Regions from separate parts of the Citrobacter portucalensis genome, predicted to be linked through region 2. Evidence: predicted binding sites of a transcription regulator. Region 2 holds the regulator's gene; the other holds the start of a gene.

Region 1 (10,104 bases), 1.3 Mb from region 2:
GGGTTGCCGGGGGGCACAATAACGCGGATTTTTTCGCTGAGCATTACCACTAACTGGCTGGGCTATATTCTGCTGGGCGGTTTTATATTTACCTTCGGCGTCGTCGAACTGCCCGCTCACTGGTATATCGATGAAGGCACATTGCGCATTTTAGGCATAGCGCTGCTGCTGATTATTGTTGTTTATCTGTGGTTTTGCACCTTCGCTAAACATCGTCACATCACCATCAAGGGCCAAAAGCTGGTGCTCCCCTCTTGGAAATTTGCCCTCGCGCAGATGGCGATATCCGGGACTAACTGGATGGTTATGGGGGCGATTATCTGGTTGTTGCTGGGTCAGAATATTAACTATTTCTTCGTGCTGGGCGTGCTACTGGTGAGCAGTATTGCCGGCGTTATCGTGCATATTCCGGCGGGAATTGGCGTGCTGGAGGCGGTGTTTATGGCGCTGCTGGCAGGAGAGGACACGTCTCAGGGCACGATCATTGCCGCGCTGCTCGCGTATCGCGTGCTGTACTATTTTATTCCGCTATTGCTGGCGCTGGTGTGTTATTTGCTGCTGGAGAGTCGGGCGAAAAAGCTGCGGGTAAAAAACGAGAAGGCGATGGCGAAATGATTTTCCGGATGCGGCGTTAAACCGCATCCGGCAACAGAGAATTAACGACGATTGCCGAAAATACGCAGCAGCATCAGGAACAGGTTGATGAAGTCCAGATACAGCGTTAGGGCTCCAAGAATCGCGTATTTACGCAGATTGGAGCTGTCGCGCAGGTCGATCTGCTCACCGATATTTTTCAGCTTCTGCGTGTCATAGGCGGTCAAACCAACAAACACAATCACCCCGATATAGGTTACCGCCCACATCAGCGCTTCGCTCTTGAGCCAGAAGTTAACCAGCGAGGCCAGCACAATACCGATCAGCGCCATAAACAGCATATTGCCGAAGCCGCTCAAATCGCGTTTGGTGGTGTAGCCATACAGACTCATGATCCCGAACATCCCGCCGGTGACCACGAAGGTGCTGGCGATAGACGAGTAGGTATAAACGATAAAAATGCTTGATAGCGTCAAACCGGTTAATGCCGAATAGAGCATAAACAGCGTTGTCGCCATACCTGCGCTCAGCCTTTGCACCATGCCGGACAGGACAAACACCAGCGCCAGTTGAGCGATGATCAGGCCAAAGAAGGTGATTTTGCTGGAGAAGACAAACATCATCACCGCGGGCGTATTTGCCGCATACCAGGCGATAAACGCCGTCAGCAACAGTCCGCAGGTCATCCAGCCGTACACCTGCGCCATATACGTTTGCAGGCCGGAACGGGCCTGTACAATAGAATCGGATCGTGGGAATCGGTCCATGACAATCTCCTGAATCAGTATGAGCCTACAACAATTGTACTCTACCAGCGTTTTGCTGCTAGCTTATCGCTGTCGCGGGCATCAACCCAGCGCTCACCTTCCGGCGTAGCCTCGCGCTTCCAGAACGGCGCGCGGGTTTTCAGGTAATCCATAATGAACTGCCCGGCATCAAACGCGCTGCTGCGATGCGCGCTGGTTACGCCAACAAAAACGATTTCGTCACCCGGCCACAGTTCGCCAATGCGATGAATCACCGTCACCCGACCCAGCGGCCAGCGCGAACGCGCTTCGTCGACAATCTCCGCCAGCGCTTTTTCGGTCATTCCCGGATAGTGTTCCAGCGTTAACGCCTTAACGCTGTCACCGAGATTGTGATTGCGCACTTTACCGGTGAAAGTGACGACCGCGCCGTCTTCATCGCGCTCTGCCAGCCAGGGATACTCATCCCCGACGCTGAACGGCGCATGGCCAACAACAATTCGCGTTTCAGCCATTTTAGCCTCCGGTTACCGGCGGGAAGAAAGCGACTTCATCACCCGCGTTAAGAGGATGGTCAAAACTGACCAGCGTCTGATTCACCGCCGCCAGCAGCTTGCCGTCTTCCAGCGCCAGCGCCCAGCGATCGCTTTGCGCCGCCAGATGCTTGCGCAGCGCTTCTACCGTTGCAAACCCGGCGGCAACTTCTAACGCATCGGTGTTCACCAGTTCCCGTACCTGAGCAAAGAAAAGAACCTTAATCATGTGCATCCACCTTAAAATCACCCGATTTGCCGCCGCTTTTTGCCAGCAAACGCACCGGACCAATCACCATATCCTTTTGCACCGCTTTGCACATATCGTAGATGGTCAACGCCGCCACGGAGGCTGCTGTTAACGCTTCCATTTCAACGCCGGTTTTACCGGTCAGGCGACACAGCGTTTCAATGCGTACGCGGTTATGTTCCGGTTCAGCGTGCAGATTGACTTCAACCTTGCTCAGCATCAGCGGATGACACAACGGGATAAGATCCCAGGTGCGTTTGGCAGCCTGGATACCGGCAATACGCGCCGTGGCGAAAACGTCGCCCTTATGGTGGCTGCCGTCGATAATCATCGCCAGCGTTTCGCTACGCATGGTCACGAATGCTTCTGCACGCGCCTCGCGTACGGTTTCCGCCTTGGCGGAGACATCCACCATATGCGCTTCGCCAGCGGCGTTAATATGAGTCAGTTGCGACATACTTATTTCTTCAAATGTGGGTGGAAATTACACGGACGCGTACGGGCATCGAGCTGCGGCGCAATGATATTTTCCCAGGCGGTACGACACGCTTTCGTCGACCCTGGCATGGCGAAAATCAGCGTTTTATTGGCTACTCCGGCAATCGCCCGGGATTGCAGCGTCGCGGTGCCAATCTCTTCAAACGACAGCATACGGAATACTTCACCAAACCCTTCGACTTCTCTGTCGAACAGCGGTTGTAGCGCTTCCGGCGCCTGGTCCCCTTCGGTTAAACCAGTGCCACCGGTAATGAGCACCACCTGAACATCGTCACTGGCAATCCAGGCAGAAACCTGGGCACGGATGGCGTAGCGGTTCTCTTTGACAATCGCCTTGTCGACAATCTGATGACCCGCTTCTTGCGCCGAGTCACGCAGATAATGGCCGGAGGTATCATCCTCTTCGCCGCGACGGCTTGAAACGGTAAGAATAGCAATGCGTGTCGGGATAAATTCAGCGCTTACCTGACTCATGAAAAACTCCTTTTAGCGATCAGCCGCCAATGTAAGATAAGTTTTGCGTAATACCGGTATTGTTCTGATGCAGGAAATGGGTCTGCTTTTTCTCCAGCAGCGCGGCTGAAATGCGTTCTTCCAGCGCTGGCTGCTGAGCGTCGTTTTCCAGCAAATCTCGCAGGCTTACGCCGCCTTCACCGAATAAACACAGATGAAGCTTGCCGACAGATGAAACGCGCAGACGGTTGCAGGTGGCGCAGAAGTCTTTCTCATAAGGCATGATCAGACCAATTTCGCCGGCATAGTCAGGATGACAGAAAACCTGAGCCGGGCCGTCGCTGCGCTGTCGAATCTGGTGGATCCAGCCGCGACGCAGCAGCTCATCGCGCAGTACCTGGCCTGAAATATGGTGTTTACGGAAGAGAGAACTGCCCTCGCCCGTTTCCATCAGTTCAATAAAGCGCAGTTGGATAGGACGGGGCTGAACCCACGCCAGGAAGGTGTCCAGTTGATGATGATTCACGTCGCGCATCAGCACAGTGTTGACTTTCACTTTTTCAAAACCGGCTTCAAAGGCGGCGTCAATGCCCGCCATCACCTGCTGAAATTTATCCTGCCCGGTAATGGCGTGAAACTGGCGGGCATCGAGGCTGTCGACGCTGACGTTAAGCGCGGTCAGTCCGGCATCGCGCCAGGCAGCAGCATCGCGCGCCAGACGATAACCATTAGTGGTTACCGCAATCTGGCGGATGGCGTCGTTTTCGCGCACGGCGGCGATAATGTCAGTGAAGTCGCGACGCAGTGAAGGTTCGCCCCCCGTCAGACGCACTTTTTCCGTTCCCAGACTGGCGAACGCACGCGTGACACGGCGAATTTCATCAACGGTTAAAAAGCCGTTATTGGTGACACCGCCGGGCTTATAGCCATCCGGCAGGCAGTAGGTGCAACGAAAGTTACACACATCGGTAATCGACAAACGTAAGTAGTAAAACTTACGTGCGAAAGCATCGGTAAGTTGAGAGCCCATGTACACCTTTCCAAATACGGGAGACGTAGTCATTTCTTCCTGCGCCCTGGTGACAAACTTTTTCAAGTCTTGTCACGGCCAAAGCACCGTATCATTTGACCCAGGTGCAGAGGCTAGAGTGTTTATACTCATCATACTTCGAGTTGCAGATGCGTTGGCTTCCGACAACTCAAATTATTAAGAGTACTTTGTGGTTATGCCGATACTAGCGTGTAAATGGCGCTTTTGCCATGCACACTTTCGCTGTATAAATATGTACATAGCGACATGATCGTGCAATTTCGCTACAGAATAAGCAAAAATCACAGTTTTGCATTGATATACATCATCTTGCCATCAGGTGGGTGTCGTCAGAAAGGAGTAGATCGCAGAAAAAAATTACGGCAGATGCCGACTGGATAATTGCTGAAAACACGCTATTTACGTTACTGTAGCGCCGATCAATTGATATCAGGAAAATATATGCGCACTCGCACGCTGGCAGATCTGGACCGCGTTGTCGCTCTCGGCGGAGGGCATGGATTAGGACGCGTTCTCTCCTCTCTTTCCCCATTAGGTTCCCGCCTGACGGGTATCGTCACCACCACCGATAACGGCGGGTCGACAGGTCGTATTCGTCGCTCTGAAGGAGGGATTGCCTGGGGAGACATGCGTAACTGTCTGAACCAGTTAATTACCCAACCCAGCGTTGCATCCGCTATGTTTGAGTATCGTTTTGGCGGTAATGGCGAACTTTCCGGGCATAACCTCGGAAATCTAATGTTAAAGGCGCTCGATCATCTCAGCGTGCGGCCTCTGGAAGCTATCAATTTAATTCGTAGCCTGCTGAAAGTTGACGCACATTTAATTCCGATGTCGGAGCTGCCGGTGGATCTGATGGCCATTGATGACCAGGGACACGAAGTTTATGGCGAAGTGAATATCGATCAGCTCACCGTCCCACCTCAGGAACTGATGCTTTCGCCAAAAGTCCCGACTACACGGGAGGCCGTTGAGGCTATTGCTGAAGCGGATTTAATTTTGATAGGCCCCGGCAGTTTTTACACCAGCCTGATGCCGATTCTTTTACTCGATGAAATGTCACAGGCATTACGTCGCACACCGGCTCCGATGGTCTACATAGGCAATCTTGGGCGCGAATTAAGCCTGCCAGCAGCCAGCCTGACGCTTAGCGATAAGCTGGCCATTATTGAACAGTACGTCGGGAAGAAAGTGATTGATGCGGTGGTTGTGGGGCCGAAAGTGGATGCTTCCGCCGTTACCGACCGCGTTGTGATCCAGGAAGTGCTGGAAGCCAGCGATATTCCCTACCGCCATGACCGCCAGCTATTGCATAGTGCGCTGGAGAAAGCAGTGCAGGCGCTGGGCTGAACGGATTTGCCTGATACGCTTCGCTTATCAGGCCTACAAAAACGCTCGGCTCCGCCATCCGGCATCAAACAACGCCTGATGCGCTGCGCTTATCAGGCCTACAAAGGCGATCTACCCCGTAGGTCGGATAAGGGTTTACCCCGCATCCGACACCGCCTTACGATGCCGCAATAAACAACTCGCGCAGCTGATGCAACTGGTCACGGATTGTCGCGGCCTCTTCAAATTCGAGATTCTGCGCGTGTTGCATCATCTGCCCTTCCAGCTCGTGAATCTTCTGCTGCAGCGCTTTTGGCGTCATATCCAGTTCGACAACCTCAGACTTCGCGCCTGCGCGTGACTTCCCTTTGCCTTTCGCTTTGGTCTTCGCAATATTCTGACCCAGCGCCAGAATATCGACCACTTTCTTGTTCAGCCCCTGCGGCGTAATACCGTGTTCTTCGTTATAGAGCTGCTGTTTCTCACGACGACGTTCGGTTTCACCAATCGCTTTAGCCATAGAGGCGGTAATTTTATCACCGTAAAGAATCGCCTTACCGTTGATGTTACGCGCCGCACGACCGATGGTCTGAATAAGTGACCGTTCAGAACGCAGGAACCCTTCTTTGTCTGCGTCCAGAATCGCCACCAGGGAGACCTCAGGCATGTCCAGACCTTCACGTAACAGGTTGATACCCACCAGCACGTCAAACTCGCCCAGACGCAGGTCACGAATGATTTCCATACGTTCCACGGTATCGATGTCAGAGTGCAGATAACGCACCCGTTCGCCGTGTTCTTCTAGGTATTCTGTGAGGTCTTCCGCCATCCGTTTGGTCAGCGTGGTGACCAGCACACGTTCGTTAATCGCCGCACGGGTGCGGATCTCAGATAGCAGATCGTCAACCTGAGTCGCCACCGGGCGCACCTCAATGACCGGATCCAGCAGGCCGGTCGGTCTTACGACCTGATCGACCACATCATCACCGGATTTCTCCAGCTCATAGTTGCCCGGCGTCGCCGAAACATAGATAGTTTGCGGAGCCAGCGCCTCGAACTCTTCAAATTTAAGCGGACGGTTATCCAGCGCCGACGGCAGACGGAATCCGTATTCGACCAGGGTTTCTTTACGCGCCCGGTCACCGCGATACATGCCGCCAATTTGCGGGATAGTCACGTGAGATTCATCCACCACTAGCAGGCCATCGGCAGGCAGGTAATCAAACAGCGTCGGCGGCGGCTCGCCCGGACCACGCCCGGACAGATAGCGGGAATAGTTTTCAATCCCCGAGCAGTAACCCAGCTCGTTCATCATTTCCAGATCGAACTGGGTACGCTGACTTAAGCGCTGTTCTTCCAGCAGTTTGTTATTTGCCAACAGGACTTTTCGCCGCTCTGCCAGCTCAACCTTAATTTCTTCCATCGCCTGAACAATACGTTCGCGCGGCGTCACGTAGTGCGTTTTAGGATAGATGGTAAAGCGCGAAATAGTGGATTCGACCTGTCCGGTAAGTGGGTCAAACAGCGACAAACGTTCGACCTCTTCATCAAACAGTTCCACGCGCAACGCGATGTCGTCAGATTCCGCTGGGAATATGTCGATCACTTCACCGCGCACGCGGAAGGTCCCGCGCTGGAATGCCTGATCGTTGCGAGTATACTGCAGCTCCGCCAGACGACGCAGGATCGCGCGCTGGTCGATAATCATCCCCACCGTCAGATGCAGCATCATTTTCAGGTACAGATCCGGGTCACCCAGACCATAAATCGCGGAAACCGACGCTACGACGACGACATCCCGTCGCTCAAGCAACGCTTTGGTTGCTGACAGACGCATCTGCTCAATGTGTTCGTTAACCGAAGCATCCTTCTCGATGAAGGTGTCAGAACTTGGCACGTAGGCTTCCGGCTGATAATAGTCGTAGTAGGAGACGAAATACTCCACCGCGTTATCCGGGAAGAACTCTTTCATCTCACCGTACAACTGCGCGGCAAGCGTCTTATTGGGGGCCAGCACCATGGTAGGGCGCTGTAGGTCTGCAATCACGTTCGCGATGGTGAATGTTTTCCCCGACCCCGTCACCCCCAGCAACGTCTGATGCGCCAGACCATCCTCCAGACCTTCTTCCAGGCGACGTATCGCCTCAGGCTGATCGCCAGAGGGTTTAAAAGCGGAATTTAGTTTGAACGGTTTACTCATGAGCAGCTACCTGAAGCAATGGGCGGGCAGGTGTGTAATTTTACTCGCAGCAGTATATTTTGCCAGTAAAATATACTGGATGAAAAAACAGTAACGCGCCAGAATATTTCTGTTACGCCAGCAAAATGGCCGTGACTACAGGCTAAAATTTGTCCGCAGGCAAGATAAAACACCAGCAAAAATGTGTTATCCCCAAACCAATGACTTTTTTAACATTTGTCAAGCTACCCGATGAAAGTTTTGTGGCAACACATGACACTTCTGCGACAGCCATTGCATTTATCTAACACACTGTAATTTAATGATTATTATCTCAAGCCGTCTTTCGCATCAATTTAGTCGCAGGCCGCGTCTTCTCTCGCTTACCTTGTGTTTTCTAACTCTAATACACAAGGTTATCCACAGGAATAGTGGATAACTGCCTCCAGCCCGTACGGACTGTAGCCTGGCAAAAACGTCCTGATGATCTTTTCTGGTGGGATAAAAAAAAATTATCGCTATTTTTTGATATTTATCAGCTAACGAAGCGACCTGGGATAGCCGAGATCTTGCTCGCATTTTCATCATTTTCCTGCCTGCACCATCACAACGCCACCAGGCACTGACAATGTGCACACTGCGGCTCTCATCCACAACAAGCCGGATACCGCAACCCGCTCAATACGCTATTCTGCTGTATTTTCCCCTAATTCCGCTTCTGGCAAGAGATTTGCAGTTTTCTCCCGACCATCAGCCCGCGAGGCGGATATCATCATGAGGGAGAAATCTATGTTGAGTCTTCGTGCAGTGAATCACTATTACGGTAATCAACACTCGCTTTGGGATGTCGATCTCGACCTGTTGCCCGGCAAATGTACCGCCGTGCTGGGTCTTCCAGGGATGGGAAAAACCACGCTGGCCAATTGCATCACAGGCAATTTACCGATTGAGAGCGGAACCATGTTCTGGCATCAGGCTGGCGCACCACCTTGCGATCTGCTTCAGATTCCGGCGGCAAAGCGCATTGCGCTGGGTATTAACTGTGTATCGCAGGAACGGCGAATTTTTTCGCAGCTGACGGTAGAGGAAAATCTGCACATTGCGCGCCAGGCGGTTGAGGAAAGCGAAGCGATGAACAGCAGCGATATTTACCGCCTGTTTCCACAGCTGTTTGTACTGCGTCAGGCCAAAGGGGTGGCATTGTCGGAGGAAAATCAGCACCAGCTTGCACTCGCCAGTGCACTGGTCACTCGCCCGCGCCTGCTGATCCTCGATGAGCCGACGCGAGGAAGTGGCCAGGCGTATATCCACAAACTGGGGAATCTGATTGTGAGGCTAAGCCAGGAGCTTGGCATCGCCATTATGCTCGCGGAGCAGAGCCTGCCATTCATTCGTCGGGTCGCCGACTGCTATTGCTTGTTACATCGTGGACGCAACGTGGCTCAAGGGCAAATAACACAATTCAGCGACCCGCTAATCAACGACTGGTGGATGCCAGAGACAAAACGCTAAGATCGATATAACGACCAGTCGATGCTCGTTCCGGCTCTTCTGCCAGCCAGGGAATTTCCCCCAGTAGCGGAGCCGCAAGCGCACGCTTTAGCGTCGCCATATATTCAGCATGACGCTTGCCAGGTGGCATCACATCATTGGCAATCCATCCGGCGAGCGTCAGCCCGGCCTGCTGCACTGCCTGGGCGGTCAAAATGGCATGATTGATACAACCGAGCTTAACGCCAACCACCAGAATCACCGGCAGTTGTTCCGCTTTTACCCAGTCAGAAAAACTCAGCGTTGGCGACAGTGGCGTAAACCATCCGCCTGCGCCTTCCACCAATACCCAGTCAGCCTGTTCTTCAAGCAAGCGTAAACCCGCAGACATCACTGAGGCCTGAATGGGGCGCCCTTCGTCAGCACTGATGATATGCGGTGAGGTAGGTTCGGCGAAGGTATACGGATTGATGGCCGCATAATCCACTGCCACAACGCTGTTGCGCTGTAGAGCCAGCGCATCGCTGTTTCGCAGACCTTCAGCCGTCATTTCACTGCCTGACGCCACCGGCTTATAGCCGACCGTTCGCAACCCCAGCTGTCCCGCCGCCTGAAGCAACGCACAGCTGGCGATAGTTTTACCTACTTCGGTGTCCGTCCCGGTGACAAAATATGTGTTAGTCACGTTGAATTACTCCCAAAAAAAGATGATAGGTCAGCGGATATTTACCCTGCTGACAGGGCCAGGCGAGCTGTAACTGGCGCAACTGCGAGCGGGTCAACACACGCTGCTCGCGTCCATCATGCAAATGCGTCGCGCCAATGCCCTTCAGCGAGCGCATGGCGCTCAGCGCATCGTCAAACCACAGCGTGACGGCATGAGACTGGTATTCAACGTCCCAGCCGCACAGAGCGTTTTCCAGTTGCTCCACGGGCAAAAAACGGTTGGCATGCTCCCGGTCATCAACTGCTCGCCACGC
Region 2 (10,104 bases):
GGCTTCCCGCAGGAAGCCCTTTCTTTTTTAGTTCGGCTGTATGTAGGGTACAGCTCGATGAATTCGTTAACCTGGCAATAGTGACAGATTTGATAATCAATTCCTATTTGGTTCTAAAGGCAATGTTGCAGGTTGTGACGTACCGCTCAATACCTTAGTAAAACCGGCGGTTATTGCGCTGATACTGTGGGACTTTTGGCGCTTTTATCGTCTTGATCACCCACACCACGGCAACAGCCAGTAGCAGCCAGGGCAACAGTTTAATCATCAAGGCAAATAGTCCGCCCAGAAACATCACGGCGGTGGCTACGACCAATGCGGCCAGAACGCCCAGCAAAGATACGCCGGTGACCATCAGCATGATAAAAAATCCAATCACAAAAAGTAGTTCCAGCATGGCTCTCTCCCGAAATGAAATTCTCTCCATTGCTTTACAAGAAACATGCCAAAAATAATGCGTTGATTTATAAAGAAAACGCCCCGCGACAAAGCGCAGGGCGTGGTGAAATTAACTAACTTTTGGTGAAAACTTAACCCTTGTCTGCCACCAGCTTCAGCGCGTGCTCCAGAACGTTAATATCTGCCCCGGCTTTATGTGCATTCTCGCTCAGGTAACGACGCCACTGGCGCGCACCGGGAATACCCTGAAACAGCCCCAACATATGGCGTGTCACATGTCCCAAATAGGTTCCCTTACTCAGTTCACGCTCAATATACGGGTACATGGCACGCACCACGGCGACTGGATCGGAATCTTTGGTGGTAGCTGCAAAAATCTCGCGGTCAACGGACGCCAGAATGCCTGGGTTTTGATACGCCTCACGCCCCACCATCACGCCATCCATATGTTGCAGATGAATTTTCGCTTCTTCCAACGATTTAATGCCGCCGTTGATCGACATCGTCAGATGCGGAAAATCGCGCTTTAACTGATAAACACGGTCATAATCCAGCGGTGGAATTTCGCGGTTTTCTTTCGGGCTTAACCCTGACAGCCAGGCCTTGCGGGCGTGAATGATAAACATCTCACATTCGCCTTTGCCAGATACCGTGTTGATGAAATCGCAGAGGAATTCGTAGCTGTCCTGGTCATCAATGCCGATACGAGTTTTCACCGTAACCGGAATCGACACCACGTCGCGCATCGCTTTGACACAATCGGCGACCAGTTGCGCATTCCCCATCAGGCAGGCACCAAACATACCATTCTGTACGCGGTCGGAAGGACAACCCACGTTGAGGTTAATTTCGTCGTAGCCCCGCTGTTCAGCGAGCTTAGCACACTGCGCCAGCGCCGCAGGATCGCTCCCGCCCAGTTGCAATGCGACCGGATGTTCTTCTTCGCTATACGCCAGATAATCGCCTTTACCATGAATGATTGCCCCAGTGGTTACCATCTCCGTATAGAGCAGCGTCTGGCTGGACAGTAAGCGCAAAAAGTAGCGGCAGTGTCTGTCCGTCCAGTCGAGCATCGGCGCGATAGAAAAACGATGAGCGGGAAAAGCGGTAGACTGAGATTCAGGCAGCATGGCGAATATTCAAGCATCCGGTTAAAAAAGGGGCGCTACTATAGCATAGACCGTTACGATAGTGAGCCACATCCTCGCGGCTCACTCCCCCTGACCCTAAACAAAAGCTATTTACGCCCCGGTTTTCCGTCGTGAGATCCAAAAAACTGTGGCGGATGGTCGACCCAGCGATCCTCACGTGTAGCGGCGTAGACCGGGTTAAGCGGATAATAAATGCGGTTGTATTTTTTGTTCGCCTCACCCACGACTAACAGGCGCACCTCTTCACTGGTGTTATTGATAAAGGTATGGCACACGCCTGTACCTGCCGGGAAACCGACGCTGTCGCCCGGTTCCAGCTTCCATAAATACCCGTTAATCCAGGCCTCAGGATAACCTTCCAGCACGTAGATAAATTCTTCTTCATCGCTTTCAGCGTGCGGGTACGACGTGCGCCGACCCGGCGGCAGGCGTTCATGATGAATGCCGAGTCGTCCTAACCCCAACTTGCGGGCAAGCGGCGCGCCAATAGCAAATAGCTCATCGCTGTCAGGATAAGTGGAGTCATCAGCCCCCTCAACCTCACGCCAGTGGCGAATACAATCGGGTCTTTTCATGGTTATTTTCCAGTATTGCGATGCGTCAGGTATAGCACACCACGGTGGATCTCGGCGTTTTAAGCAGAACATGTTAAAGTAAGGGATTAACCTTCCACGCAAATCGAGGCGCCAAATGGACAAAACCACTACGCAAGAGTTATTGGCTCAAGCTGAAAAACTCTGCGCGCAACGCAACGTGCGGCTTACGCCACAACGCCTCGAAGTACTGCGTCTGATGAGCCTGCAGGAAGGTGCGATCAGCGCCTATGACCTGCTCGACCTGTTGCGGGAAACTGAGCCACAGGCTAAACCACCTACCGTATATCGTGCGCTCGATTTTCTGCTGGAACAAGGTTTCGTGCACAAGGTGGAATCCACCAACAGCTATGTGCTTTGTCATCTGTTCGATCAGCCAACCCACAGTTCCGCAATGTTCATTTGCGACCGCTGTGGCGTGGTAAAAGAAGAGTGTGCGGAAGGCGTGGAAGACATTATGCATACGCTGGCGGCAAAAATGGGCTTTGCACTGCGGCATAACGTTATTGAAGCCCACGGGCTGTGTCCGGCCTGTGTGGAAGTTGAATCTTGCCGCCATCCTGGCGAGTGCCAGCATGACCATACGATTCAGGTGAAGAAGAAAGTTGGGCGCTAGGTAAGCGGGAGAGCGTACATCCTTGTACTCTCAGGAGGGAAGGGTTAATTACCAGCGGTAATCATTACGTTTTTCCCAATCGTTAACTTCTTTCTCCGCCTGATCTTTCGCGTAACCGTAACGCTCCTGGACTTTACCGACCAGTTGGTCACGTTTACCTTCAATGACCGTCATATCATCATCGGTCAGTTTGCCCCATTGCTCTTTCACTTTACCTTTAAACTGCTTCCAGTTGCCGCCGACTTCGTCTTTATTCATCATCAAGTCCTCATCGTTAGGTTGTGAATAGCGAGAGTGCCATGTCCAGACACATGCTGTTTTTGCTGGACGTGAGAATAAGTGTAGTCAGTGATTCTGGGTTTTATTTACTATTCGGAATTTTTAACCATCCCGCTCAGGCAAACCAGGTTCCATTACGCCAGTGACGTCGCCAGATAAAGGCCAGTGAAAGCCCGCGCAACGCCAGGAAAACGGTTAACGCCAACCACAAGCCATGGTTTCCCAGCCACGGCAAAGTCAGCAGCGTTAATGCGAATCCTGTGGCAGCAACGGCCATACTGTTGCGCATTTCTGCCGCGCGCGTCGCGCCAATAAACATTCCGTCGAGCAGATAACACCAGACACCCACCAGCGGTAACACCACCTGCCAGAAAAGATAGCGATCGGCCAGCTGTTGGATCTGCGGCAGCGAGGTCAGCAGCGCAACAATCTGCTCGCCAAACAGGGCATAAACCAGCGAAAACAAAATAGCCACAATACCGGACTGTCGGCAGGCCGCCCGCCAGACGTCCTGCAACTGGCTACCATCTCGCGCCCCATAGGCCTGGCCCGAATGCGCTTCCACGGCATAGGCAAATCCATCCAGCGCGTAGGCGGTAAAGGTTAACAGGGTCATCAGAACGGCATTAACCGCAATGATATCGCCTCCCAGACGCGCACCCAGCACCGTGATTGCGCCAAAACAGAGCTGCAGCAGTAGCGAGCGCAACATGATGTCACGGTTAAGCGCCAGCAAACGGCGGAAGTTGCCACGCCACGCCTGCTTCAGCATTGCCAGCGAAATTCCGCGCATATGCAGGACTTTGCGCACCATCATCAGGCCGATCAGCAAGGTGGCATATTCAGCAATCACCGTTGCCAGTGCCGCACCTTGCACGTTCATATGCAGGCCCATCACCAGCCATATATCGAGCACAATGTTGAGAATATTACCGACAATCAACAAGATAACCGGCGCACGCGCATACTGAACGCCAAGCAGCCAGCCGAGCAGCACCAGATTCGCCAGCGAGGCGGGTGCGCTTAACCAGCGAATTTCGAGGAAACGTCGGGCCTGCTCCAGTACCGCTTCACTTCCGCCAACAATGTGCAGAGCCAGATCGATAATCGGCGTACGAAAAAGTGCGATAAGCAACCCTGCTCCCAGCGCCAGCATGAGCGGCTGCACCAGTGCGCGCGCCAGCGCCTGCGGATTTTTCGCACCAAATGCCTGGGCGGTAAGACCGGTGGTGCTCATGCGCAAAAAAAGCAGCAGCATAAAAAGAAAACTGGTTGCCGTAGCACCAACCGCAACACCGCCAAGATAGACCGGACTATCCAGATGACCAATCACCGCGGTATCCACCAGTCCCAGCAGGGGAACGGTGATATTGGAAAAGATCATGGGTAAGGCGAGGTGCCAGAGTGCTTTATCAGAAGAGGTAAAGAAAGGCATACAGGAGGGCCTGAGAAGAAGTTAGACGTACTGGACAATGTAATGCAGGCCCGGCAAGCGCAGCGCTACCGGGCACGTTGCCGGATGGCGACGTCATCGTCTTATCCGGCCTACAGGGATTCAACAGAAAATTACAGCCATTCACCGTTACGGATGACGCCTACTGCCAGCCCTTCAATAGTGAAGTTTTGTTCGCGCAGGTCGACAACGATAGGTTTAAATTCACTGTTTTCTGGCAGGAGTTCAACCTTGTTTCCCTGCTTTTTCAGGCGCTTAACCGTAACTTCGTCATCAATACGGGCAACAACAACCTGGCCGTTACGCACGTCCTGGGTTTTATGCACAGCGAGTAAATCACCGTCCATAATCCCGATATCTTTCATCGACATACCGCTAACGCGCAGAAGAAAATCGGCGTTCGGTTTGAACAGTGAAGGATCGACTTGATAGTGGCCTTCGATGTGCTGCTGCGCCAGAAGTGGCTCACCGGCTGCCACGCGCCCCACAAGCGGTAACCCTTCTTCTTCTTCCTGCAACAGTCGAATACCGCGCGATGCGCCGGATACAATTTCCAGCACACCTTTACGCGCCAGCGCTTTCAGGTGTTCTTCAGCTGCGTTTGGGGAACGGAACCCCAAACGCTGCGCGATCTCCGCACGCGTCGGTGGCATACCTGTCTGGCTGATGTGATCTCTAATGAGATCAAACACCTCTTGTTGCCTGGCCGTTAACGCTTTCATTCCGCCCCCTGGGTGTATATACAGTTATGCTGTGAGTATATACAGCTAAAGGCGATTTTGGAACCGCAAACTGCACAAAAAACAGGAGATTTATGCAGTTGTGGAAGCCTTATCGCAAATGCGACCACAACAGGATGCCCCAAGTGATTAGAGCGACAAAAATAGACAGCAATACCGCAGCCGACCCCATATCTTTCGCCCGGCCGGAAAGTTCGTGGTACTCAGAACCAATACGATCAACCACCGCTTCAATCGCACTGTTGAGGATTTCAACGATCATCACCAGCATCACAGAACCAATCAACAACACGCGGGTAATTGCATCAACATCCAGCCAGCAGGCGATGGCGACGCCCAGCAGGACAGCAACACTTTCCTGACGGAATGCCGCCTCATTAATCCATGCGGCGCGAAAACCTTTCCAGGAATAACCTGCAGCTTTGATAATTCGGGTGAATCCAGTGGTATTATTGGCCATCAAAAAGAACCTTTTTACATTATTAGCGTCAATGTCATTGTAACGTTACCCCGTTTGTTCAGGGTGTGGCAAAGCAGCGCGAAGTATGACCGGATACCACAGAAATTCACTAAACTTTCTGATATCCTTGCAGCGCATTTGCATTATTAACCAGAGGCTTTACATCGTTTATGTCCGGCTGGCCACGAATTTACTACAAATTACTGAATTTACCATTAAGCGTCCTGGTAAAAAGCAAGTCTATTCCAGCAGAACCTGCTCCGGAATTGGGACTCGATACTTCGCGTCCCATTATGTACGTCCTACCGTACAATTCGAAAGCTGACTTGCTGACGCTGCGTGCCCAATGTCTGGTGCACGACCTCCCCGATCCCCTGGAACCACTAGAGATAGACGGAACGCTGTTACCGCGCTACGTGTTTATTCACGGCGGTCCGCGTGTATTCACCTATTACACGCCGAAAGAAGAGTCCATCAAGCTGTTCCACAACTATCTCGACTTGCATCGCAGCAATCCAGATCTGGATGTGCAGATGGTGCCAGTTTCGGTGATGTTTGGCCGTGCGCCAGGGCGTGAAAAAGGCGAGGTCAATCCGCCGTTACGTATGCTAAACGGCGTACAGAAATTCTTTGCGGTGTCCTGGCTGGGTCGCGACAGTTTTGTCCGCTTCTCCCCGTCGGTCTCTCTGCGCCGTATGGCGGATGAACATGGTACGGATAAGATCATCGCTCAGAAGCTGGCACGCGTGGCGCGCATGCACTTTGCTCGCCAGCGTCTGGCCGCTGTCGGCCCGCGCCTCCCTGCCCGCCAGGATCTGTTTAATAAGCTGTTAGCTTCAAAAGCGATCGCTCGTGCGGTAGAAGATGAAGCGCGCAGTAAAAAAATCTCCCACGAAAAAGCACAGCAAAATGCCATTGCGCTGATGGAAGAGATTGCCGCCAACTTCTCCTACGAAATGATTCGTTTGACGGACCGTATTCTGGGCTTTACCTGGAACCGTCTGTATCAGGGGATTAACGTTCACAATGCTGAACGTGTACGCCAGTTGGCGCACGATGGGCATGAAATCGTGTACGTTCCGTGCCACCGCAGCCATATGGACTATATGCTGCTGTCGTACGTTCTGTACCACCAGGGTCTGGTGCCGCCGCACATCGCAGCCGGTATCAACCTGAACTTCTGGCCAGCGGGTCCGATTTTCCGCCGTCTGGGCGCGTTCTTTATTCGTCGTACCTTCAAGGGCAACAAGCTCTATTCCACCGTTTTCCGCGAATACCTGGGCGAGCTGTTCAGCCGCGGCTACTCGGTTGAGTACTTTGTCGAAGGGGGCCGTTCACGTACCGGTCGTCTGCTCGACCCGAAAACCGGCACGCTGTCGATGACTATTCAGGCGATGCTGCGCGGCGGTACACGTCCGATTACCCTCGTTCCTATTTACATCGGCTATGAGCACGTAATGGAAGTGGGCACCTACGCAAAAGAGCTGCGTGGCGCGACGAAAGAGAAAGAAAGCCTGCCGCAAATGCTGCGTGGCTTAAGCAAGCTGCGTAACCTGGGTCAGGGCTACGTCAACTTTGGTGAACCAATGCCATTGATGACTTACCTCAACCAGCATGTGCCGGAGTGGCGTGAATCTATCGACCCTATCGAGTCTATCCGCCCGGCCTGGCTGACGCCGACGGTGAATAACATTGCCGCCGATTTGATGGTGCGCATTAACAACGCAGGCGCGGCCAACGCCATGAACCTGTGCTGTACTGCTTTACTGGCCTCTCGCCAGCGCTCTCTGACCCGTGAACAGCTGACCGAACAACTCGACTGCTACCTGAGCCTGCTGCGCAACGTGCCGTATGCTGCGGATTCGACGGTGCCGGCACAGAGCGCCAGTGAATTGATCGATCACGCCTTGCAGATGAACAAGTTTGAGGTCGAGAAAGACACCATCGGCGACATCATCATTTTGCCGCGCGAGCAGGCGGTATTGATGACCTACTACCGCAACAACATTGCGCATATGCTGGTTCTGCCTTCGTTGATGGCAGCCATCGTGACTCAGCATCGTCGTATTTCACGCGCCGCGCTACAGCAGCATATTGATGCGCTGTATCCGATGCTGAAAGCGGAGCTGTTCTTACGCTGGGAGCGTGATGAACTTGCCGGAGTGATTGACGAACTGGCCAGCGAAATGCAGCGCCAGGGACTCATCACCCTGACCGATGACGAACTGCATATCAATCCAGCCCGCTCCCGCACGCTACAGCTGCTGGCCGCAGGTGCTCGCGAGACGTTGCAGCGCTACGCCATTACCTTCTGGCTGCTGAGCGCGAACCCGTCCATCAACCGTGGCACGCTGGAGAAAGAAAGCCGCACCGTGGCGCAACGCCTCTCAGTGCTGCACGGCATTAACGCGCCGGAATTCTTCGATAAAGCCGTGTTCAGCTCTCTGGTGCTGACGCTGCGTGACGAGGGATTCATCAGCGATACCGGAGATGCCGAACCGGAAGAGACGATGAAGATCTATCAGATGCTGGCCGAACTGGTCACGTCAGATGTGCGTCTGACCATCGAGAGCGCTACACAAGGCGAGTAAGCATAAAAAAACCGGTCGGAATGAACTGACCGGTTTTTTATTTTGCAGACTAGACCAAACTCAAAAATGCCAGTAGCTCATCGCCAGTCCTAAGAACAACACCAGACCGACGTAATTATTATTCATAAACGCTTTAAAACAGGCATCACGTTCGCGATTGACGATCAGTTTCTGCTGATAGACAAACAGCGCGCCCGCCACCAGCAGAGACCAGTAATAACCCAGCCCTAACCCGTTTAGCCAACCCACCAGCGCCATCAACACCAGCACGCCAACCTGCAAAACACCGATAATCAGCTTGTCGTTCTTACCAAACAGGATCGCGGTCGATTTAATGCCGATCTTCAGGTCATCATCCCGGTCAACCATGGCGTACTGCGTATCATAGGCCACCGCCCAGAGAATATTCGCAAGGAACATCAGCCAGCAACTCAGCGGTACGGATTCACTCACGGCGGCGAACGCCATCGGGATCGACCAGCCAAACGCCGCCCCCAGCACCACCTGCGGCAGATGCGTATAGCGCTTCATAAACGGGTAAACCCACGCTAATGCTAATGCCGCAACGGACAACAAAATGGTCATCGTGTTGAGGGTCAAAACCAGCAGGAAGGCCAGCAGCACCAGTACCACAAACAGCGTTCGGGCTTCTTTCTCGGTGACAGCCCCACTCGGCAGCGGTCGATTCGCGGTGCGTTTGACGTGCCCGTCAAATTTCCTGTCGGCATAATCATTCACCACGCATCCGGCGGCGCGCATTAACCAAACGCCAGCGACAAAAACTGCCAGGATCCACAGTTGCGGCATGCCTGGGGTCGCCACCCACAGAGCCCACAGCGTAGGCCAGAGCAGCAGTAAGGCGCCGATTGGCTTATCCGTACGCATCAAGCGGTGAAACGCCAGCAGCTTATTCTGCGTCAGACTCCACTCCATCTTTATCTTCCTCTCAGTACAACGGCGACGCAGGCAGAAAAAGCTCGGTAAGCATCAGTGGCTTACCGCTCAGCCGCAGGCGGGAACGACGCCCCCACAGCGCTGCATCGCGGCCAATCTCAATAAAATCTCGGGTCAATGTCGATGACGTAAACAGGTAGCGTCCGAGCGGGGTTTTCCCCAGGTTCTGTAAGGCCAGTTCAGGGCCGCACAAGGTTGATTCAGGCACCACGGTACGCCCGGCAAGCCAGGGTTCACCATCCGCGCATAACAGGATTTCGCGTAACCAATAGCGGGACTCTTTGGGCAGCAGAGTCAGTTCTTCAGCCACCTCATTTTGCCCAACGAACGCTTCGCGAATCAACGTGACGGTGACTTCTTTGCCCTGCTGCTCAAAACGTTTGGTCATGGAATCTTCCAGTAACAACCAGTCGAGCAGTTGGGCGTCCAGCGCCGGGATCGCATCAAAATAACGCAGCGCACGCAGTTGCGTTAACGCAGGGTGTGGCATGCCTTACTCTCCGATTTATAACCTAAAGGCATTGTATCGCAGAAAAGGCATTACGGGGTGAGCAAACACGATTAAGTGATCGGTAGGGCAACATAAGTGTAACAATTCGCACCGAAGGATAAAAAAAGGTGCGCCAGGAGACGCACCAGTTGTTGCAAAATCAACAATGTGGGGAGATGTTTACCCCTTGCCTTTTACACTGCTGATAAAGGTGGATCGGGCAGATTTGGATCCCAGACGTTCCGCTTCATCAAGCAGCTTCAGCGCTTTATCAACATCGCCTTTTGCAACTGCATCCTTAATCGCCTGATTAAAATAGCTTTCCGTGTCGTTCAGCATCGGCTCACTTTTCTTCACCGGCTGCGGCGCTGGAGCGGC

What was found. Region 2 encodes LexA, which represses DNA repair genes until DNA is damaged. Its sites were predicted from a motif close to TNCTGTATGTACATACAGNA; they were not measured.
Region 1: uvrB (excinuclease ABC subunit UvrB) is a predicted target of LexA. The motif match lies at 7,728-7,747, and genes of this name have one in related genera.

Annotation. Positions count from the first base shown of each region.
Region 1 is NZ_CP092466.1:3,425,266-3,435,369, forward strand. Features, by position in the region: gene LY264_RS16700 (lysylphosphatidylglycerol synthase domain-containing protein) at 1-615, shown strand, start outside; gene LY264_RS16705 (Bax inhibitor-1/YccA family protein) at 657-1,361, opposite strand; gene moaE (molybdopterin synthase catalytic subunit MoaE) at 1,403-1,855, opposite strand; gene moaD (molybdopterin synthase sulfur carrier subunit) at 1,857-2,102, opposite strand; gene moaC (cyclic pyranopterin monophosphate synthase MoaC) at 2,095-2,580, opposite strand; gene moaB (molybdenum cofactor biosynthesis protein B) at 2,583-3,095, opposite strand; gene moaA (GTP 3',8-cyclase MoaA) at 3,115-4,104, opposite strand; molybdenum cofactor riboswitch at 4,092-4,237, opposite strand; gene yvcK (uridine diphosphate-N-acetylglucosamine-binding protein YvcK) at 4,567-5,475, shown strand; gene uvrB (excinuclease ABC subunit UvrB) at 5,633-7,654, opposite strand; gene LY264_RS16745 (ABC transporter ATP-binding protein) at 8,423-9,145, shown strand; gene bioD (dethiobiotin synthase) at 9,111-9,809, opposite strand; gene bioC (malonyl-ACP O-methyltransferase BioC) at 9,802-10,104, opposite strand, start outside.
Region 2 is NZ_CP092466.1:4,736,311-4,746,414, forward strand. Features, by position in the region: gene pspG (envelope stress response protein PspG) at 155-397, opposite strand; gene dusA (tRNA dihydrouridine(20/20a) synthase DusA) at 531-1,529, opposite strand; gene LY264_RS22860 (cupin domain-containing protein) at 1,637-2,125, opposite strand; gene zur (zinc uptake transcriptional repressor Zur) at 2,241-2,759, shown strand; gene LY264_RS22870 (CsbD family protein) at 2,808-3,017, opposite strand; gene dinF (MATE family efflux transporter DinF) at 3,154-4,473, opposite strand; gene lexA (transcriptional repressor LexA) at 4,605-5,213, opposite strand; gene LY264_RS22885 (diacylglycerol kinase) at 5,323-5,691, opposite strand; gene plsB (glycerol-3-phosphate 1-O-acyltransferase PlsB) at 5,862-8,282, shown strand; gene ubiA (4-hydroxybenzoate octaprenyltransferase) at 8,343-9,215, opposite strand; gene ubiC (chorismate lyase) at 9,229-9,726, opposite strand; gene malM (maltose operon protein MalM) at 9,907-10,104, opposite strand, start outside.